3 linked regions of the Salipiger abyssi genome follow. The protein of the gene in region 1 binds, or shares a complex with, the protein of each later gene. Links are inferred from orthologs where the notes say so. Each region holds a gene or a part of one and is shown on either strand. Other genes may lie near its edges.

Region 1 (7,378 bases):
CGAGCGGGCGCAGATAGCCGCTGATGTCCTTGGTGTTGAGCATCCCGCAGATCAGATGCGTGGGCCGCTCGGGAAGGGTTGCCAGATGCCGCGCCAGCGCCTCGCCCGCCGCCGGGTTGTGGCCGCCATCGAGCCAGAGCTCGACCCCGGGCGCCGCCGCCGCCAGCGGCCCCTCGCGCAGGCGCTGCATCCGGGCGGGCCATTCGGCGCGGGTGACAGCCGCCTCATAGGCGGCCTCGCCGAGCCCCAGATGACGCAGCGCCGCCAGCGCGGCCCCGGCGTTCTCGATCTGATGCGCGCCGGGCAGGGTCGGCAGCGGCAGGTCGAGCAGCCCGTGCTCGTCCTGAAACACCAGCCGCCCGCGCTCTTCCCAGACATGCCAGTGCTGGCCATGGGCGATGAGCGGCGCGCCGAGCTTTGCCGCCTGCGCCTCGATCACCTCCATGACCTCTTCGGGCTGCGGGCCGACCACGCAGGGCACACCGTGCTTGAGGATCCCGGCCTTTTCGCCTGCGATGGCCGCCAGCGTCTCGCCGAGGAATTGCTGGTGATCGAGCGAGATCGGCGTGATCACCGTCAGCGCCGGTTTTTCGAACACATTGGTGGCGTCGAGCCGCCCGCCGAGCCCGGTCTCCATCAGCGTCACATCCGCCGGGGTCCGGGCAAAGGCGAGGAAGGCGGCGCAGGTGGTGATCTCGAAATAGGTGATGCTGTCGCCGCCATTGGCCTCCCAGCATTCATCGAGAACCTCTGTCAGCGCCTCTTCGGAGATCAGCCTGCCCGCCAGCCGGATGCGCTCGTGAAAGCGCGCCAGATGCGGCGAGGTATAGGCATGCACGGTCTTGCCCGCGCCCTCATAACCGGCGCGGATCATCGCCAGCGTCGAGCCCTTGCCATTGGTGCCCGCCGCATGGATCACCGGCGGCAGGTCGCGCTCGGGATGGCCGAGCGCGTCGAGCAGCCGCCAGACGCGGTCCAGCGTCAGGTCGATGATCTTGGGGTGAAGCGACAGCATCCGTTGCAGGATGACATCCGAGCCCTGCGCGCTCATTCCGGGGCAGAGGCCTCTTCGGCGGGCGCCGGCAGGTCGCCCGCCACGGCGGGGGGCATCCCGGTCAGCATCCGGACAATGGTGACAAGCTCTTCGCGCATCTTGCGGCGGTCGGTCACCCGGTCGAGCATGCCGTGCTCGAGCAGGTATTCGGCGCGCTGGAAGCCCTCGGGCAGCTTTTCACGGATCGTCTGTTCGATGACGCGCGGGCCGGCAAAGCAGATCAGCGCGTTGGGCTCGGCGATCTGCACGTCGCCCAGCATCGCGTAGGAGGCGGTCACCCCGCCGGTGGTCGGATGGGTCAGCACGACGATATAGGGCAGGCCGGCCTCGCGCAGCATCTGCACGGCGACGGTGGTGCGCGGCATCTGCATCAGCGACAGGATGCCTTCCTGCATGCGCGCGCCGCCGGCGGCGGAGAACAGGATCAGCGGGCGTTTGAGCTTTTTCGCCTCTTCCGCCGCCTTGATGATCGCGTTGCCCACATACATCCCCATGGAGCCGCCCATGAAGGAGAAATCCTGCGCCGCGCAGACCACCGGGGTACGGCCGATCTCGCCGGTGGCGACGAGCATTGCCTCTTTCTCGCCGGTGGATTTCTGCGCCGCGCGCATGCGGTCGGGATATTTCTTCTGATCGCGGAAATGCAGCGGGTCGGCCAGCGGCTCGGGCACCTTGATCTCGGAGAACACGCCGCCGTCGAACAGCGACTCGAACCGCACGCGCGGGGTGATCGGCATGTGATGGTTGCAATTGGTGCAGACGCCGAGATTGTCCGTCACCTCGCGGTGGAACAGCATCGTCCCGCAGCTGTCGCATTTCATCCAGAGATTCTCGGGCATCTCGCGGCGCGAGAAGATCGAGTTGATCCGGGGGCGGACGTAGTTGGTGATCCAGTTCATGGCTTGCGCCCTTCGCGGCTCCGTGTTTGCGCGTGACTTATGCGCGGTTGCGGCGAAATGCAATCACAGGCTCAGACCCGCAGCGCGATCCGTACCGTCAGCCAGCTGAGAAAGATCGCCGCCAGGTCGAGCGGCAGGATCGCCAGCACCGCCGCCTCGTCGCCGGCGCCGAAGGGCAACAGGTAAAGCGCCAGCCCGGACATGGCGCCCTGCGGCGAGACCAGGGCGATGGCCGAGATATTATTGACCAGATGCAGCGCGATGGCCGGCCCCAGCGTGCCAGCCCGGGCGGTGAGGTCGGCGGCGGCGATGCCGAAGCCGAAGGCCCAGAGCGCCACCAACCCGGCATTGCCGCCATAGGTGCCCGGCGCCCAGTGTCCCAGCGCAAAGAGCGCCGAGGGCGCGATCAGCCAGACGCCCGGATGCGGCAGCCGCGCGGCGAGCTGCGATTGCAGATAGCCGCGAAACAGCAGCTCTTCGCTGCCGGTCTGGATCAGAAGCGCGACGAGGGTCAGCGGCAGCAGCGCCAGCCACCGGCCCAGTGGCATTGCCGGGATCAGCCCGCCCGCCAGCGGCCAGGGCGGCAGCAGCGCCACGGCGATATAGAGCAGTGCCACCGCGATGCCGCTGCGCAGGAACTGCCGCAGCGCCAGCGGCAGCGGGCCGATCAAGCTCACCGTCGCGCGACGGTGTACCAGATGTGTGGCGACGACGGCGCCCACCCCCATGGTGCCGACGCTCAGCAGCAGCGCCAGCAGCCCGGCGGGGGTTTCGCCCTCGCGCATCTGCTCGATCAGCGCCCAGTAGCCTTCGCGCGGGAGTGCCATGGCGGCCAGCGCGAGCAGCCCCTGCTGCAAGCCGAACATCACCAGCAACACCAGCCCGAGACCCAGCGCCAGCCGCCAGAGCTCGGTGCGTCTGGCGGGCCGGGTCAGGAGGGTGAAGGCGCGATAAGACATGAGGCGGTCCCGGCGGCGGTTGCGTGGCAGACGCCTTTCGGACTTAGGCCGGGACGCGCCGCGCCGCAAGCCGGGCCGCTTTGGCAATCCATTCTTGTTTCACCCCAGAGGCTTCGCTATCCCGGGTCTGTATTTGAGAAAATTCGAGGGCAGGGGCGGATGAAGCGGGGAACAGGGCTGGCCGGACTGATCGCGTTGGTGTCTCTGGCCGGCTGTGTGCAAGCCCCCTCCGGTGCCGACACGCCGGACGAGGCCGGCGAGCCGGCGACCGGCGGCTTTTTCGCCACGCTGTTTCCCACCGGCGCCGCTGCCGCGCCAGAGCGGCCCACGCCACTGGCGCAGACCGAGATGGCGCGCGGCGAGGTGGTGGTTGCCGGCCCCGAGGGCTATTGCGTCGATCCGGTGACGCTTGGCAACCGCCCCGGGCGCGGCTTTGCGGTGATCGCCTCGTGTCACATCCTCTCGGGCGGCAAGACCGGCAATTTCGTCGAACCGATGATGATGACCGTGACCGTCGGGCCGCGTCAGCAGACGGTGGTTCCGCCGGCGCCGTCGGTCCTCGCGGTGCAGGCGGGGCAGGAACTGGTCGGCGGCGAGGTCCGCGACGGGCTCGTCATGGCGCAGCTTGGCGGTGGCGGTACCGATGTGCTGGACGATGGCGATCCGCGCTACTGGCGCGGGGCCTTCGTGCAGAACGGGCATCTGATCGGGCTGGCGCTCTATGCGCCGCAGGGCAGCTTCCTCGCGGGCCCGGATGGTGCCGGCATGCTGCGCGCCGTGCAGCAACGCATCGTCTCGCTCAGCCCGGCTGCGGCGGAGGACGAAGAGGCGCCGGTCGAGCCCTGATCTGCGGCGTCATGCTGTCAGCCCGAGGCCAAAAGGGATTTGACCGTTTATTCGCCATGAAGGATTTGCGATAACGGTGCAAAGCGTCGTTTCGGGCAGAGCGGCGCGGGTAAAAGGACAACGGGCGTAACGAATGGCAGGCATCGGCGAGGGATGGATGAGCCGCGCGCTTTCCGCGGCTGTGCTGCGGCGCTGGAGCGCCGCGGCGGAGCAGGCCGACACCACCGATCTGCGTATTCTGCGCCGCCAGCGCACCGCCGCGCGCAGGCTCAGGCGCCGTCTCGACAAATTGCTGCATGTGGCCGATGCGCGGCTGTCGCTGCCACTTGTCGGAAACCAGACCTTTCCGCGCCCGCAGGGCGTGGACTGGTCGTGGCGGCCCGAACTCTGGTGCGGCCCGCTGCCGGTTCCCGGGCTGGCGGCGGTGCCCTCGAAGGCCACGCTCGGTGACGAGGTCACCCTGTTCCACGATTGCGCGCAGTCGGAGATTACTCTGCGCCAGCTGCGCAACCTGCGCGAGGCCGATCTCGCCGCCTACGGGCTGCGGCTCGACGTGTTCCGCTTCGACGGCTCCTACCTGTCGCTGGCCATCGACCTGCCCGAGGCGGCGAGCGACGGTCTCCTGCGCAAGCATCTGCTACGGATCGAGACCATCGTCGAGATGGAGAAGCCCCTGGAGATCTTTGCGCGGCTCAATATCAAGCACGGGCCGAACACCGAGCAGATCGTGCGCGAGCTGCCGGTGACCGAGGACGAGATCCGGGTCGAGTTCGATCTGGCCTATACGCGGCTCAACGAAAAGCGGGTCGAGCGCATGTGGCTCGACCTGATCTTCGAGGGGCCGGAAATGAACCAGGTGATCCTGCGGGATCTGACCTTCAGCCGCCGCCATCGGGCCGAGCTGTAACGGAGGGATGCCATGAGCGCCTATTCGCTGACCAAGACGCGGTTCCGACAGGGGCTCTGGGAAGGGCTGCTGGTGGCCGAGGACAGGGCTGCGCCGCCGCCCGAGATCACCGTTACGCTGAATGACGGCCCGGTGCGCGGCGTGAGCGTGGTGCAGACCGACGAAGAGGGGCGCTGGGCGGTCGAGGTGCCGGTGCCGGTCGAGGCGCTGGGCGACGGCGTGCAGACCTTTCTCATTCTCGATGCCGCAACCGACGAAAAGCTCGACAGCTTCACGCTGATCGCAGGCGCGGCGGTGGATGACGATATCCGTGCCGAGATGGTGCTGCTACGCGCCGAGCTTGACATGCTCAAGCGTGCCTTCCGCCGCCACTGCCTCGAAACCATGTGAGAGCGATGTTCCGTTCCCGGGGCCGATAGCGGGTATGCGGCGCGCGGTGATTGCGCTCCCAGTTGGCGCGGTTCAAGGTGGCGCGGTTGCAACCCGGAGTTTCCATGACCCCTCTGCGCGGCATTGCGCTGAAAATCGTGTCGGTCGTTCTCTTCGTGATCATGTCGGCGCTGATCAAGGCGGCCTCGGAGATACCGACCGGGGAGGCGGTGTTCTTCCGCTCGTTCTTTGCGCTGCCGGTGATCCTGGTCTGGCTGCTGTGGCGCGGCGATCTGTCGGCGGGACTGCGCGTGCAGCGCCCGTCGCTGCATTTCCTGCGCGGCATCGTCGGCGTGTCGGCCATGGGGCTGAACTTTGCGGCGCTGGGATATCTGCCGCTGCCCGAGGTTACAGCCCTCGGCTATGCGGCGCCGCTGCTGACGGTGGTCTTTGCGGCGTTCCTGCTGGGCGAAAAGGTGCGGCTCTTTCGCCTCTCCGCCGTCGGTACTGGGATTTTCGGCGTCGGGCTGGTGATGTGGCCGCTGCTTACCGTGTCCGAGGTCAGCGACATGGTGCTGCTGGGCATTCTCTGCGTCATGGGCTCTGCGGTGCTGCGGGCGCTGGTACAGATCCATATCCGTCGCATGGTGCAGAGCGAGCAGACCTCCGCCATCGTGTTCTATTTCTCGCTGACCTCGACGGTTCTGTCGCTGCTGACGCTGCCCTTCGGCTGGGTGATGCCCGACATGCGCGAGGCGGCTTTGCTGGTGGGCGCCGGACTCATCGGGGGCGTGGCGCAGATCTGCCTCACCTCCGCCTATCGCGGGGCCGAGGCGGCGCTGCTGGCGCCGTTCGACTACGCCTCGATCCTGTTTGCCATCCTGATCGGCTACCTGGTCTTTGCCGAGGTGCCGACGCCGCTGATGCTGCTCGGGTCGGCTGTGGTGATCGCCTCCGGCGTGGCGATCATCCTGCGCGAGCGCTATCTGGGGCTGAAACGCAACAAGGCCCGCCCGACGATGACCCCGCAGGGCTGAGCCATCGGGGTCAGGCGCTGATGCTTTCGGCTGCCGCCGCGGCGAGTTCGAGCCCGTCCGCGTAGAGGATATGCGGCGCATCAAAGCGCAGTTCGACAAGATCCACCTCGCGCGTGCCGATCTCCCGGATGAATTCGCCATCGGCCAGACGCTCTGCCGGGACCAGTGCGCAGCTTGCGCCGAACAGGGCTTTTGCCCGCCAGTCGCGCACCAGGATCTCCTGCTGCGCGGGCAGGATCGCGTCGCTGCCGGGGCGGGAATTGCCGAGCGTACCGGCGCGAATCGCGACAAGCTTGGTTCGGATCCGGGAGCGATGCAGCGCGCGCAGGATCGCGGTGCCACTGTCGCGTGTGATCACACGGTCGCCGGGAGAAAGAAATTCCACCGGGATCGCACCGTCGAGCGTCAGCACCACGGTGCCGGCGACAAGCGCGTTGAGGGGATGCGACGACTCGATATGGCGCGCGGTGGCGCTGCCCTGGGTATCGCCGCGCCGGACCGTTTTCGGTTCCATAGGCGCATTCCTGCTGTGTTCTGCCTCTTTATTGTTGGGCAGAGTACGGCAAGATTCCGTGAATGTCGCGCGTTTTCTGGGAGCTATTTTCCCCTCGCCTTGGCTGCGGCGCTTTGCTAGGACTTCGCGGCAATAAGCGGGTGTGGCGAAATTGGTAGACGCACCAGATTTAGGTTCTGGCGCCGCAAGGCGTGGGGGTTCAAGTCCCTCCACCCGCACCATGTTTGTCCGACATTGTTTCCCTGGCACCCTGCCGTCGGGACCATCCGCTTCCCCTGCCGGTGCATCTTGACATTCGAGCGCGTCCTCGCGGCTCAATTCCAATTCGCCGCTTCGCCTTCGGCCCTCCGGTGCATTGGGGCGTCTCACAAGGCGCTGGCCTCTTTGCCGGTGGCCATCGCAGTGACACGCGGGCTCCGTCGCGCTGCCTGCGACAATCTGACCGGCAGCCTGTCATGAAAAGTGAACATTAAGGTCCGGGTAACCATAATTTCGCCCAGATCATGAACAAAAAAGGACGGGTCGCGGGTGTGTCCCGTGGTTGGTCTGATCGTGTCGGGGAAAGGGCGCGGCCGGGGCAGCGAGACAGGAATCGCCGTTCAGTTTTAATTAGGGTCGGAGGGCTTAAAATGCCGATGCGATTGGTCAGAATGTCCGCGGCTGCCGTTCTCGTGGGGGCGGTTGCGACCGCCGTGGCGCCGCACGCAACGAACTATATCTCGACATCCGCAGTGGTAAACGCCCCGCTGGTGCCGATCTCGTCCCCGTTCGAGGGGATCGTCGAAACGCCGAG
Region 2 (6,917 bases), 1.1 Mb from region 1 along the record:
TAGCGCTCGCGCCGCGGAGGCGCCCCGCCTCCGCGGCACCGTGCAATATGTGCAAAATTTATGCGCGGGTTGCTGAAACATTGCACCAAATGCCTATTGCCATCCCCTGCCCGCCGCGCTTCCCTTGGGCATTGAATTTCGTGGAGGAGGAACCCACCGATGTCCGACACCTACCCGCCGTCTTCCGATTTTGTTTCCGGGGCGCATGTTGACGCTGCGCGTTATGACGAGATGTATGCGCGGTCACTGAGCGATCCGGACGGGTTCTGGGCCGATCAGGCGCAGCGGCTCGACTGGATGGCGCGACCGACCAAGATCAAGAACACCTGCTTCGAGTTCGGCAAGGTCGATATCAAATGGTACGAGGACGGCGTGCTCAACGTCGCCTATAACTGCATCGACCGGCACCTCAAGACCCGCGCCAACCAGACCGCCATCATCTTCGAGCCCGACAACCCCGAAGACCCCGCGCAGCACATCACCTATGCCGAGCTCTACGACAAGGTGAACCGCATGGCCAACGTCCTGCTCTCCCAGGGCGTCATGCGCGGCGACCGCGTCGTCATCTACCTGCCGATGATCCCCGAGGCCGCCTATGCCATGCTGGCCTGCGCGCGCATCGGCGCCATCCATTCCATCGTCTTCGCCGGCTTCTCGCCCGACGCGCTGGCCAACCGCATCAACGATTGCGGCGCCAAGATCGTCATCACCGCCGACACCGCCCCGCGCGGCGGCCGCAAGACCGCGCTCAAGTCGAACACCGACGCCGCCCTGCTGCACTGCTCTGACAAGGTGCGCTGCCTCGTCGTCAAGCATACCGGCGACCAGACCTCCTGGATCCAGGGCCGCGATGTCGACCTCAACTACCTCATGGAGCACGCCGCCCCCGACTGCCCGCCGCGGCCGATGAACGCCGAAGACCCGCTGTTTATCCTTTACACCTCGGGCTCGACCGGCAAGCCCAAGGGGGTTGTGCACTCAAGTGGTGGATATTTGGTTTACGCCGCCATGACGATGGAGATCAGCTTCGATTACCACGAGGGCGACGTCTATTGGTGCACCGCCGATGTGGGCTGGGTGACCGGGCATTCCTATATTGTTTACGGGCCCTTGGCCAATGGCGCCACGACGCTGATGTTCGAGGGCGTGCCGACCTACCCCGATGCCAGCCGGTTCTGGCAGGTTTGTGAAAAACATAAAGTAAATCAGTTCTACACCGCGCCGACGGCCATTCGCGCGCTGATGGGCCAGGGTGACGATTTCGTAACCGGTTGCGATCTATCCTCGCTCAAGGTGCTGGGCACCGTGGGCGAACCGATCAATCCGGAGGCGTGGAACTGGTATAACGACAAGGTGGGTCAGGGCCGCTGCCCGATCGTCGACACCTGGTGGCAGACAGAGACCGGCGGCCACCTGATGACGCCGCTGCCGGGCGCGCATGCGACCAAGCCGGGCGCGGCGATGAAGCCGTTCTTCGGGGTCAAACCCGTGGTGCTGGAGCCGACAAGCGGCGAGATCATCGAGGACCGCCCGACCGAGGGCGTGCTGGCGATTGCCGACAGCTGGCCGGGGCAGATGCGCACGGTCTGGGGCGATCACGAGCGCTTCGAGCAGACCTATTTCCAGCAATACAAGGGCTATTACTTCTCCGGCGACGGCTGCCGGGTGGATGCGGATGGCGATTACTGGATCACCGGGCGGGTCGATGACGTGATCAACGTCTCGGGCCACCGCATGGGCACGGCAGAGGTCGAATCGGCGCTGGTGGCGCATGCCAAGGTGGCCGAGGCCGCGGTGGTGGGCTACCCGCACCCGGTCAAGGGCCAGGGCATCTACTGCTACATCACGCTGATGAACGAGGTGGAGCCGTCCGAGGAGCTCAAGAAGGAGCTGCGGACCTGGGTGCGCACCGAGATCGGCCCCATCGCCTCGCCGGATCTGATCCAGTGGGCGCCGGGCCTGCCGAAGACCCGCTCCGGCAAGATCATGCGCCGCATCCTGCGCAAGATCGCCGAAAACGATTTCGGCGCCCTCGGCGATACCTCAACACTCGCAGATCCCTCCGTCGTCGACGACCTCATCGAAAACCGCGCGAACAAGGGCTGAGCCCGGGCGCGTGAAAGAGCGCAACGGGCGGGCGTCGGATGGCCCCGCCCGTTTGCGTTTCCCGGGCGATGCAACAAGCCGTTAACCAAGAGACGGAAAACACGGAAGAATTTTACGAAACCGCTGCCCTGGCCCACTCTTTGTGTTAAGCTCGAATAGGTGGGGGCCTTGTATCTGATGGAGAGACTCCATGCAGTTCACGGGTGTACCCCCCGCGGTGGCACCTCTGGCCACCGGGCATCCTCTGGGCCTTCCCGCCGTGCCGGACGGGCCCGCGCGGGAAACCAAGGTCCAGCCTGTCTCGGAACAGGCCCGCACCGGCACCGATGCCGAAACCAGCGGGCAGCCGCCGGCGGATTTCTGGCGCGGCCTGACCGGGCTTCCCAACCCGGCCAAACATGTGGCGCCGCCCTCGATCATGCAGATCAAGATTTCCGCGATCCTCGAGGAACAGGCCGAACGGCTGACGCAAGACCTGCGCCCGCCGGAACCGGCACCGACCGGGTCCGGCGCCAGAGACGAAGCAAGCCCGCCGCCCGACGCGCCGACGCGCGCCGACAGCGCCGAGCGCTCGCCGGAGCCGGAGACCGAAACGAAGGCGCCCGACGAGCCGAGCACGCCCGCCGCGCCCTACGCGGACGCCGCCGCCGTCGCCGCGCCATAGGCCGGGCCACCCCGGCACCGGCCTATGATTCGAGACAACGCCCCCGGCACGCGCCCGGGGCGCCTTCACGCGTGGTCAAATGCGCCGAAGGGCCTCTATTTCCCGCTTTCCCTCGCTTTTCATGGGCCGACGCTTGGCCTATAAGCGCCAAATCAAGGGGCCAGGGCAAAAAGGCCCGGCAAATCACCGGCGAGGATTGCATGAGCAAAGACACCCACGAAGCCGACGTGGCCTTCATCAAGGCATTGGCGGAACTGCTCCGGGACAACGATCTGACGGAGCTTCAGGTCAAACGCGATTACGGCGAGGATGACAGCCTCAATGTGCGGGTCAGCCGCATGATGCCGCAGGCGGCGCCCGCCGTCACTCAGGTCGCAGCCCCTGCGCCCGCGGCAGCACCGGCAGCCGCCACCCCCGCCGCCGAGACCGCGCCCGAGGATCCCGCCGCCCATCCCGGCGCGGTGACCTCGCCCATGGTCGGCACCGTCTACATGCAGCCCGAACCCGGCGCGCCCTCCTTCATCTCGGTCGGTCAGCAGGTGCGCGAAGGCGACACGCTGGTGATCGTCGAGGCGATGAAGACCATGAACCACATCCCCGCCCCGCATGCGGGCACGGTCAAGCGCATCCTCGTCGAGGACGGCGCCCCCGTCGAATACGGCGCCCCTCTGGTCATCCTCGAGTAAGGGCCGCTCATGTTCGACAAGATTCTCATCGCCAACCGGGGCGAGATCGCGCTGCGCGTCATCCGCGCCTGCCGCGAGATGGGCATCGCCAGCGTCGCGGTGCATTCCACCGCCGATGCCGATGCCATGCATGTGCGCATGGCCGACGAGACCATCTGCATCGGCCCCGCCCCCTCGCCCGAAAGCTATCTGTCGCCGCTGGCCATCATCTCGGCCTGCGAGGTGACCGGCGCCCAGGCGATCCACCCGGGCTATGGCTTTCTTTCCGAAAACGCCCGCTTCGTGCAGATGGTCGAGGATCACGGCCTGACCTTCATCGGCCCCTCCGCCGAGCATATCCGCGTCATGGGCGACAAGATCACCGCCAAGGACACGATGAAGGCGCTCGGCGTGCCCTGCGTGCCCGGCTCCGAGGGCGGTGTGCCCGATGTCGAGGCCGCCAAGAAGATCGGCCGCGAATTCGGTTACCCGGTGATCATCAAGGCCACCGCTGGCGGTGGCGGGCGCGGCATGAAGGTCGCCAATTCCGAAGCGGAAATGGAGCGCGCCTTTCAGACCGCGCGGGCCGAGGGCAAGGCCGCCTTCGGCAATGACGAGGTCTATATCGAGAAATACCTGCAAAAGCCGCGTCATATCGAGATCCAGATCTTTGGCGACGGCAAGGGCAACGCGGTGCATCTGGGCGAGCGCGACTGTTCGCTGCAACGGCGCCACCAGAAGGTGTTCGAGGAGGCCCCCGGCCCCTGCATCACCCCCGAAGAGCGCAAGCGCATCGGTGAGACCTGCGCCAAGGCCGTGGCCGATCTGAAATACTCCGGCGCCGGCACCATCGAGTTCCTCTATGAGGACGGCGAGTTCTATTTCATCGAGATGAACACCCGGCTTCAGGTGGAACACCCGGTGACCGAGGCGATTTTCGGCGTCGATCTGGTGCGCGAGCAGATCCGCGTGGCGGAGGGCTATCCGCTCTCCTTCACCCAGGAGGATCTGACCATCGACGGCCACGCCATCGAGGTGCGGATCAACGCCGAGAAGCTGCCGAACTTCACCCCGTGCCCCGGCAAGATCACCCAGTATCACGCGCCGGGCGGCCTTGGCGTGCGGATGGATTCGGCGCTTTATCAGGGCTATGCGATCCCGCCCTATTACGACAGCCTGATCGGCAAGCTGATCGTCAAGGGCCGCGACCGGACGGAGGCGCTGTCGCGGCTCAACCGGGCGCTGGGAGAGCTGATCGTTGACGGTGTCGACACCACGGTGCCGCTGTTCCACGCGCTGCTGCAAGAGGACGCAATCCTCGCCGGCGATTACAATATCCACTGGCTGGAGAAGTGGCTGGCCAAGGATCCGTTCTCCGCCGGCTGATGGCGGGGCGCGGCGGATACGGGCGGCAGGGGCAGTCATGATACTGACGCCGGAATTGCTGCTCCAGGCCTACCGCTCGGGCATCTTTCCGATGGCCGAGCATCGCGACGATCCGGAGCTGTTCTGGGTCGATCCGCGGCGCCGGGGCATCATCCCCATCGGCGGGCTGCATGTCTCGCGCAGCCTCGCCCGCCGTCTGCGGCAGGACGATTACAGCGTTACGGTGGATACGGATTTCGCCGGCGTCATCGACGCCTGCGCCGACCGCAGCGAGACCTGGATCAATGCCGAAATCCGCGAGCTCTTCATCGGCCTGCATGCACGCGGACAAGCGCATTCGCTCGAAGTCTGGATGCAGGGCGACCTGGCGGGCGGCATCTACGGGCTGGAGCTGGGCACGGTGTTCTGCGGCGAGTCGATGTTCTCGCGCCGCCGCGACGGCTCCAAGATCGCGCTCTGCTGGCTGATGGATCTGGTCACGCGCGCCGGCTTCACCCTCTTCGACACGCAATTCCTGACCGAGCATCTTGCCTCCATGGGCGGAGTCGAGATCTCACGCGCGCAATATCGCGCCCGGCTCGAAGAGGCGCTGGTGTTCCGGGCGGATTTCGCGGGAACCGAGCTGGCCGCCTCCGGTCAGGACGTGGTGCAGCGCATCACCCAGACGTCGTAACGCTGGTGATCCATGGCGTTGAGCGCCGGCGAAGAGGCGATCATCCAGCCACGAAACACCGGCTCGGCCTCGCCCGCCTCACGCACGGTGATGAAGGCAAAGGCATCCCCCGCGGGGTCGTCCTGCGGGTAACGGCATTCGCGCAGGCTGATCTCGATCCGGCCGAAACGCAGCGTCTCGCCCGCCGAGATCTCGATATCCGAGGCCTTGCCGGTAAGCTTGTCGAGCCCGCGCATCTCCGCACCGGTGCCTGTGCTGGTCGCTTCCTGCGCCGGCAGCGCGCTTGCGGCGAGCCCCAGCGCGAGTGCCAGAATGCGGATCATTCCTCGCTCCCTCCGGCGACGTATTTCAGCAGCAGCGAGATCAGGCTGACAGAGCCCTGGGTGTCGAGGATCTCGTCCCCCGCCTCGTAATAGAACAGCGAGCCGCCGGGGCTGATTTCCACGAAATTGCCGCCCAGAAGCCCCTCGGAAGAGATCACGATGGCGCTGTCGTCGGGGATCTGGATCTCGTCCTGCACCGTCATCGACATGTCGGCGCGGTAGGTCTCGGGATTCAGCGCGATGCCGGTGACCGTGCCGACCTTGACGCCGGCCAGTCGCACGTCGCTGCCCACGGTGATGCCTTCGAGCGAGCGGAAGCTGGCGCTCAGCGGATAGCCGGCCTCGCCCAGGCGAAAGCCCGTGCTCGTCACCGCATAGGCGCCGAACGCGATCGCGGCGGCGAGCACCGCGCCGCCGACCAGCACCTCTGTGGTGGACGTGCTCATGAGGTTATTCCGGGCTCCAAGCCTCGTAATCCTGACGCGGCTTCGGCTCCACCTTGCGGATAGAGCCCTGCGGCGCATAGGCCAGCGCGGTGCCGGTCAGGTTTTCGATATGCGGCTTTTCCCAGCTCTTGTGGGGCAGCGGCCGGTCGGTGGGCGGCGCGTCAAAGGTGTGATGCAGCCAGCCATGCCAGTCGGGGCTGACCCGGCTCGCCTCGATCTCGCCGTTATAGATGACCCAGCGGCGCTTGCCGTCCTTGGTCTGGTAAAAGGTGTTGCCCTGCTCATCCTCGCCGACGCGCTGGCCGTTGCGGCTGCTCCAGAGACGGGTGTTGAGCGTGGCCCCGTTCCACCAGGTCAAAGCGCTCAGGAGCGAGTTCAGAATGCCCATGGACGACTCCTCGGTATCTTCCTGTCCCGTGTATGGCGAATTCGGCGCCGAAGGTCCAGCGCGCATCGGCGCCGAGCGTTACCCCGCCGCCAGCGCCGTCACCTCGATCTCGATCCGGTATTGTGGCGCGATCAGGTTGCATTCGATCATCGTGGCCGCCGGCGGGTTTTCCCCGAAGGTTTCCGCCAGGATCGGCCAGCAGGGTTCGAACTCCGACGCATCCGGCAGGTAGTAATTGACCCGCACCACATCGGCAAAGCTCACGC
Region 3 (7,024 bases), 650 kb from region 1 along the record:
GCTCTGCATCTCCTCGCGAATGACCGCGCGGCCGGATTCGGGGATTGTGTGGACGCCGCGTCGGGCAAGCTCGGTGATCAGGCTGGTCTTGCCCGCACCGGGGCCGCCCGTCACGACGAAGAAATGGTCGCTCATGGGCCATCCTCGGTTGTGAAGGGGGAAGGGCTGCGACGGGATCAACACGCCCAAAGGCGCGCATCAAAGCAGCATGGATTTTCGTAGGGAAAACAGCACCGGTCTGCGTGGCAGAGGCAAATCCTCTGACGAGAAAGGCAGATCTATCTGGTGCTTTTCAAGGGGATTTTGGTGGAGCCTAGGGGGATCGAACCCCTGACCTCTTGCATGCCATGCAAGCGCTCTCCCAGCTGAGCTAAGGCCCCGATGATGCCGTCTCCGGCGTCGTGCGCGTCGATCTACGCAATGCCGCGGGCGGGTTCAAGTGAAAAAATCACCGCCCACGGCAGAAATCCGTCAGCCTCAGCCGTCGTCGTCCTCGCTTGCGACATCGGCGATGTCGTCGAGCGAAACGTTGTCGTCGTCCTCGTCCTCGAGCACGTCGTCATCGTCGAGATCGACCTCGACATCGTCTTCGAGCAGATCGGACTCGTCCGAGTCTTCCTTGGCGGCGCTGCGCTTGGCACCGTCGGCGGCATCGGCGACGAGCATCGCGCGCTTGCCGGTGTCCAGTTGCAGGACCTCACCCGTATACGGGCTGACGATCGGGTCCTTGTTCAGGTCGTAAAACCGCTTGCCCGTCGTCGGGCAGACGCGTTTTGTACCCCATTCTTCTTTGGGCATGGGTGGTCCCCTTCCGCTTGTCCGGTCATGTCGACAATCCGCGCCCTCTGCCATATCAGGGAAGCGGTGTCAAAGGCTTTGGCCATGTTGCTGTTGAGGCAGAGCATATGGGGCAGATCACACTTCCTGGCAACCCGCCGATCGCGGTCACGCTGCGCCGTTCCGCACAGGCGCGGCGGCTGTCGCTGCGGCTGAGCCAGATCGACGGGCGGGTGACGCTCACGCTGCCGCGCCGGGTGCCCGAGCGCGAGGCGCTGGGGTTCCTGCGCGACAAGGAGGCCTGGCTGCGCGGCCATATGGAGGCGCGCGGCGAGGATGTGCGAATCGCCGTCGGCGCGGTGCTGCCCGTCGAGGGCGTGCCGCGCGTGCTGCGCGCAGGGACGGGGCGCAGCGTGGCGCTGGCGCCGGATGCGGTCGCGGTGCCCGGCCCGGAGGAGCGCATGGCAGCGCGGCTCCAGGGCTGGCTGCGTACGCTGGCCCGCGAGCGGCTAGCAGAGGCGTCGGACCGTCATGCCGCCGCGCTGGGGCGGCCCTATACCCGGCTCACCCTGCGCGACACGCGCTCGCGCTGGGGCTCCTGCACTGCCGACGGGGCGCTGATGTATTCCTGGCGGCTGATCCTCGCGCCGCCCGAGGTGCTCGACTATGTCGCCGCCCACGAGGTGGCGCATCTGGCCGAGATGAACCATTCCCGCGCCTTCTGGGACACGGTGGAGCGTCTCTATGGCGACTGGCGCGGCGCCCGGCGCTGGCTGCGCGACGAGGGCGGCGGGCTGCATCGCTACCGTTTCGGAGATTGACCTTCGGCGCGTTTGTGATCACATTGGTGCATCATGAATGTCACGCCCCCCCGCGCCACCGAAATCGTCACCTCCGCCCATGACCGGGTCTATCGCGGGCTGCGCACGCGCATCATGCTCGGCCAGATCGCCCCGGGCGAATCGCTGACCCTGCGCGGCATCGGCAAGGAATTCGCCGTCTCGATGACGCCCGCGCGCGAGGCGGTGCGCCGGCTGGTCGCCGAGGGCGCGCTGAGCATGTCCTCCTCGGGCCGGGTCTCGACGCCGGAGCTGTCGAACGAACGTATCGAGGAGCTGGCGGCGCTGCGCGCGCTGATCGAGGTGGAGCTGGCCTCGCGGGCGCTGCCACGGGCGCATATGGCGCTGATCGACCGTTTGCAGACCATAAACGGGGTGATCGCCGATGTCGTGCGCAACCGCGATGCGGTGGGCTATATCCGCTCCAATCTGGAATTTCACCGCACGCTCTATCTGCGCGCCCAGGCGCCGGCGATGCTGGCCATGGCCGAGACGGTCTGGCTCCAGCTCGGGCCGACGATGCGGGCGCTTTACGGGCGGCTGCGGCGCTCTGAGGCGCCGCAATATCACCGGCTGATGATTGCCGCGCTGAAGGCCGGCGACGAGCCCGGGCTGCGGCTCGCGGTGCGCTCGGACGTGACGCAGGGGCTGAAGATGCTGACGAGCTGAGCGCCCGTCAGGCGGCGAGGCCGCGTGCGCCCATGTTGAGGAACTTGTCGCGCCGCGCCTTGACCAGCGCCTTGGGCTTCATGTCGTCCATCTCGGCCAGCATTGCAGCGATGGTCTGGCCGACCGCCGCGATGGAGGCCTCGGGGTCGCGATGCGCGCCACCCAGCGGTTCGGCGATGACGCGGTCGGCGATGCCGAGCTTGAGCAGATCCTGCGCGGTCAGGCGCAGCGCCTCGGCGGCCTCGCGCATCTTCTCCGCGTCTTTCCAGAGGATCGAGGCGCAGCCCTCGGGCGAGATCACCGAATAGACCGAATGTTCGAGCATCGCCACGCGGTTGGCGGTGGCAAAGGCCACGGCGCCGCCGGAGCCGCCCTCGCCGATGATGACCGAGACCAGCGGCACACCGATCTGGAGGCATTTCTCGGTCGAGCGCGCGATGGCCTCGGACTGGCCGCGCTCTTCGGCGCCCTTGCCGGGATAGGCGCCGGGCGTGTCGACCAGGGTGATCACCGGCAGGCCGAAACGGTCGGCCATGTCCATCAGGCGGATCGCCTTGCGATAGCCCTCGGGGCGCGCCATGCCGAAATTGCGCTCGATGCGGCTTTGGGTGTCGTTGCCCTTTTCATGGCCGATCACCATCACCGGACGGTCGTTGAACCGCGCGAGCCCGCCCATCACCGCGTGATCGTCGGCAAAGCCGCGGTCGCCGGCCAGCGGGGTGTATTCGGTAAAGAGCGCCTCGATATAGTCTTTGCAATGCGGGCGGTCGGGGTGCCGCGCCACCTGGCATTTGCGCCAGGGCGTCAGCTTCTTATAAAGATCCTTGAGCAGATCCTGCGCCTTGCGGTCGAGCGCAGCGGCCTCGTCCTCCACATGCATCTCTTCGTTCGCCCGCGCCATATTGCGCAGCTCTTCGGCCTTGCCTTCGATTTCGGCAAGCGGTTTTTCGAAGTCGAGATAGTGCGTCATGCTCCGGATACCCCTGTTACGCGGGGCCTATATGGCGTCTGGAACGGGGGGATGCAACAAAGCAAGATCCGTCCCGTTGCGTCGGCCGCCTCCGCCGGCGTGAGACGGTGAGCCCTATGGCTGCCCCTGCAGCAACACCGGCAGCAGCGAGGCGACGAGCAGCGCCGCCATCGTCCAGTTGAAGGCCCGCAGCCGCGCCGGACGGTTCAGCAGCCGCCGCATCTCGCGGCCGAGCACCGTCCATGAGGTTGTCGAGATCCCCGAGACCGCCACATAGGTGCCCGCCACCCAGAGCACCGCGCCCGGCTCGCGCCCGGCGGCGTAGAGCGTGATCGCCCCCAGCGCCATCGACCAGGCCTTGGGGTTCACCCACTGGAACGCCGCCGCCTGAAGGAAATTCAGTGGCCGTCCCGCAGGCTCGCTTCCCGCTTCGGGCGGCGGGGCGGCATGGGCGATCTTCCAGGCGAGCCAGAGCATGTAGATCACCGAGATGACCAGCAGCACCGTATGCGCCTGCGGCCAGATCTCGAAGATCTGACCGACACCCAGCCCCATCAGCAGCACCATGGCGGGAAAGCCCAGTCCGATCCCCAGCATATGCGGGATCGTCCGGCGAAAGCCGAAATTGGCGCCCGAGGCGAGTAGCATCAGGTTGTTCGGCCCCGGTGTGATGACGGTGACGAGCGCAAAGGCGGAAAGGGCGAGGAGCAGATCGGGTGTCATGACGCAAGGATTGCCCGAAATTCGCGGAGAATGATTGCGAACTGGCGTCCGTTGTCGGTAAGTTCGCAATTAATGAGTGATCTGGACGACATAGACCGCAGGATATTGCGCGTTCTGGCCGGTGACGGGCGGATCAGCAACCTCGCGCTGGCCGAGCGGGTGGGGCTCTCGCCCTCGGCCTGCCTGCGCCGGGTGGCGGCGCTGGAGAAATCCGGGGTGATCGCCGGCTATCGCGCGGTGCTGAGCCCGGAAAAGACCGGGGTGGGCTTCATCGCCTATGTGCTTGTGGGGCTGAACCTGCACACCAAGGGCGCGCAGGAGGCCTTTGAGCGGGCCATCGCGCGGGCACCGGAGGTGCGGGAGTGCCACAATATCACCGGCAATGTGGAATATCTGCTGCGGGTCGAGGTGGCCGATATTGCCGCCTACAAGCATTTCCACAACGAGGTGCTGGGCACGCTGCCGCAGCTCAACGCCATCACCTCCTATGTGGTGATGGGCTCGCCCAAGGACGAACGCGCCTGACCGCGCACCCCGCCCCGGACCTGATCCGGGGCCTCATGGGTTTCCGCATCGCCCCAAATTCGCGTAGCCCCAAAAAAGAGGCCCCGGCGCGGGGGCCGGGGCGGGTCTTGATCGTGTCGGAGGCGGCGGCTCAGATCTGCCGCACGGCGCCCTTGGCGGCGGAGGTGGTCAGCGCCGCATAGGCCTTGAGCGCCTTCGACACCTTGCGCTTGCGCTTCTCGTCCGGCTGCCAGCCCTTGGCGTCGCGGGCGGTGCGGCGCTCGGCCAGCACCGCGTCGTCCACGGCGAGGCTGATCTTGCGGGCGGGGATGTCGATCTCGATCAGATCGCCTTCCTCCACCAGACCGATGGCGCCGCCCTCGGCCGCCTCGGGCGAGACGTGCCCGATGGAGAGCCCCGAAGAGCCGCCGGAGAAGCGCCCGTCGGTAACCAGCGCGCAATCCTTGCCGAGCCCTTTCGACTTCAGATAGCTCGTCGGATACAGCATCTCCTGCATGCCGGGCCCGCCGCGCGGCCCCTCGTAGCGGATCAGCACCACATCGCCGGGGTGGATCTTGCCGGTCAGGATGGCGCTCACCGCGCTGTCCTGCGATTCAAAGATCCGCGCCGGGCCGGAGAAGACCAGGATCGACTCGTCGACACCGGCGGTCTTCACGATGCAGCCGTCCTCGGCGATATTGCCGTAGAGCACCGCCAGGCCGCCATCCTTGGAAAACGCATGCTCCGCCTCGCGGATCACCCCTTTCTGCCGGTCGAGATCGAGGCTCTCATAGCGGCGGTCCTGGGAAAACGCGGTGGTGGAGCGCACGCCGCCCGGAGCGGCGCGGTAGAAATCATGCACCGATTCGGAATTGGTGCGCGACACGTCCCAGCGGTCGAGCGCATGCGACATGGTCTCTGCATGCACGGTATGAACGGTGTTGTCGATGAGCCCCGCGCGGTCGAGCTGGCCGAGGATCGCCATGATGCCGCCGGCGCGGTGCACGTCTTCCATATGCACGTCGTCCTTGGCGGGCGCGACCTTGCAGAGCACCGGCACCTGGCGCGACAGCTTGTCGATGGCTTCCATGTCGAAATCGACCTCGCCCTCATTGGCGGCGGCCAGCAGGTGCAGAACCGTGTTGGTCGAGCCGCCCATGGCGATGTCGAGCGTCATGGCGTTCTTGAACGCGGGCACCGTGGCGATGTTGCGCGGCAGCACGGTCGCGTCGTCCTGCTCGTAGTAGCGCTTGGCCAGATCGACGATCAGATGCCCCGCCTCGACAAAGAGGCGCTGACGGTCGGCATGGGTGGCCAGCGTCGAGCCATTGCCGGGCAGCGACAGCCCCAGCGCCTCGGTCAGGCAGTTCATCGAGTTGGCGGTGAACATGCCCGAGCACGACCCGCAGGTCGGGCAGGCGGCCTCTTCGATGGCCTGCACCTGGGCGTCGGTGTATTTGTCGTCGGCGGCGGCGACCATGGCATCGACCAGATCGAGCGCCTTGGTCTCGTCGTCCCATTCGACCTTGCCGGCCTCCATCGGGCCGCCCGAGACAAAGACCACGGGGATGTTGAGCCGCATCGCGGCCATCAGCATGCCGGGGGTGATCTTGTCGCAATTCGAGATGCAGACCATGGCGTCGGCGCAATGGGCGTTGACCATATATTCGACCGAGTCGGCGATGATCTCGCGCGAGGGCAGCGAATAGAGCATGCCGTCATGGCCCATGGCGATGCCGTCATCCACCGCGATGGTGTTGAATTCCTTGGCCACGCCGCCGGCCTTCTCGACCTCGCGCGCCACCATCTGACCCAGATCCTTCAGATGCACATGGCCCGGCACGAACTGGGTAAAGCTGTTCACGATCGCGATGATCGGCTTGTTCCAGTCGCCTTCGGTCATGCCGGTGGCACGCCAGAGGCCACGGGCGCCGGCCATGTTGCGGCCGTGGGTGGTGGTGCGGGAGCGGTAGGCGGGCATGGGATTCCCCCTCGTTTGCGGTATCGGCGTTGTTTAACGCCGCAATGCCGCTGCGGCAAGGGCGCGCGGACCGCAGCGGCACGCCAGGCCGCAAGGGGACAAGGGCGTATTTTCAAAGAGAAGACGAGCAGGAGGCGGCTCCCCCTCCGTCTTCTCTGTGCAAATACCGCCCGCCGGAGGCATCCCCGTGTCAGGCGGTGCTGCGCCTCGGGCGGGTTCGTGGCGGCTTCGGCGCGACCTTGGCCTCGATATGCTGGATCACCATCGCGGCGATATCCTTGCCGGAGGTCTTTTCGATGCCCTCCAGTCCGGGCGAAGAGTTCACCTCCAGCACCTTCGGCCCGTCCTCGCCGCGCAGCAGGTCGACGCCGGCCACATCGAGCTTCATCGCCCGCGCCGCCCGTACCGCGACCTCGCGCTCGGCCTTCGAGATGCGCACCGGTTCCGCCGTGCCGCCCTGATGCAGGTTGGAGCGGAAATCGTCGGGCTTGCCCTTGCGGCGCATGGCGGCGACCACCTTGCCGCCGACCACGAAGCAGCGGATATCCTCGCCCGCCGCCT

What was found. The genes of interacting proteins can lie anywhere in the genome.
Region 2: the proteins of accD (region 1) and accC are in contact, whole or in part, in a solved structure (PDB 8UXZ), measured with the Escherichia coli proteins. The link is inferred for Salipiger abyssi from one-to-one orthologs.
Region 3: the proteins of accD (region 1) and Ga0080574_RS13350 are in contact, whole or in part, in a solved structure (PDB 8UXZ), measured with the Escherichia coli proteins. The link is inferred for Salipiger abyssi from one-to-one orthologs.

What each region holds. Positions count from the first base shown.
Region 1 is NZ_CP015093.1:1,391,860-1,399,237, reverse strand. The notes cover bases 1-2,917. They hold accD (acetyl-CoA carboxylase, carboxyltransferase subunit beta), read right to left. Parts: upstream 1,954-2,917; coding sequence 1,048-1,953; downstream 1-1,047. Other genes in these bases: Ga0080574_RS10370 (CPBP family intramembrane glutamic endopeptidase), read right to left, coding at 2,025-2,912; Ga0080574_RS10380 (bifunctional folylpolyglutamate synthase/dihydrofolate synthase), read right to left, coding at 1-1,051. In the rest of the region: Ga0080574_RS10365 (dihydroxy-acid dehydratase), read left to right, coding at 3,072-3,758; Ga0080574_RS10360 (DUF6478 family protein), read left to right, coding at 3,892-4,665; Ga0080574_RS10355 (hypothetical protein), read left to right, coding at 4,678-5,055; Ga0080574_RS10350 (DMT family transporter), read left to right, coding at 5,160-6,071; Ga0080574_RS10345 (Hint domain-containing protein), read right to left, coding at 6,082-6,585; Ga0080574_RS10335 (HlyD family secretion protein), read left to right, coding at 7,236-7,378.
Region 2 is NZ_CP015093.1:278,118-285,034, forward strand. Bases 2,804-5,643 are described here. They hold accC (acetyl-CoA carboxylase biotin carboxylase subunit), read left to right. Parts: upstream 2,804-3,465; coding sequence 3,466-4,821; downstream 4,822-5,643. Other genes in these bases: accB (acetyl-CoA carboxylase biotin carboxyl carrier protein), read left to right, coding at 2,971-3,456; aat (leucyl/phenylalanyl-tRNA--protein transferase), read left to right, coding at 4,859-5,494; Ga0080574_RS04970 (DUF2155 domain-containing protein), read right to left, coding at 5,458-5,643. Outside these bases: acs (acetate--CoA ligase), read left to right, coding at 160-2,106; Ga0080574_RS04950 (hypothetical protein), read left to right, coding at 2,297-2,770; more of Ga0080574_RS04970, read right to left, coding at 5,644-5,817; outer membrane lipid asymmetry maintenance protein MlaD, read right to left, coding at 5,814-6,263; Ga0080574_RS04980 (NADH:ubiquinone oxidoreductase subunit NDUFA12), read right to left, coding at 6,268-6,651; Ga0080574_RS04985 (RidA family protein), read right to left, coding at 6,730-6,917. UniProt on the Escherichia coli protein: This protein is a component of the acetyl coenzyme A carboxylase complex; first, biotin carboxylase catalyzes the carboxylation of the carrier protein and then the transcarboxylase transfers the carboxyl group to form malonyl-CoA.
Region 3 is NZ_CP015093.1:2,045,048-2,052,071, forward strand. What follows is about bases 1,275-4,221. They hold Ga0080574_RS13350 (acetyl-CoA carboxylase carboxyltransferase subunit alpha), read right to left. Parts: upstream 3,256-4,221; coding sequence 2,293-3,255; downstream 1,275-2,292. Other genes in these bases: Ga0080574_RS13340 (M48 family metallopeptidase), read left to right, coding at 1,275-1,598; Ga0080574_RS13345 (GntR family transcriptional regulator), read left to right, coding at 1,632-2,285; Ga0080574_RS13355 (LysE family translocator), read right to left, coding at 3,370-3,978; Ga0080574_RS13360 (Lrp/AsnC family transcriptional regulator), read left to right, coding at 4,051-4,221. Outside these bases: Ga0080574_RS13325 (AAA family ATPase), read right to left, coding at 1-135; Ga0080574_RS13335 (TIGR02300 family protein), read right to left, coding at 478-798; more of Ga0080574_RS13340, read left to right, coding at 906-1,274; more of Ga0080574_RS13360, read left to right, coding at 4,222-4,503; ilvD (dihydroxy-acid dehydratase), read right to left, coding at 4,634-6,463; rimK (30S ribosomal protein S6--L-glutamate ligase), read right to left, coding at 6,654-7,024. UniProt on the Escherichia coli protein: Component of the acetyl coenzyme A carboxylase (ACC) complex. First, biotin carboxylase catalyzes the carboxylation of biotin on its carrier protein (BCCP) and then the CO(2) group is transferred by the carboxyltransferase to acetyl-CoA to form malonyl-CoA.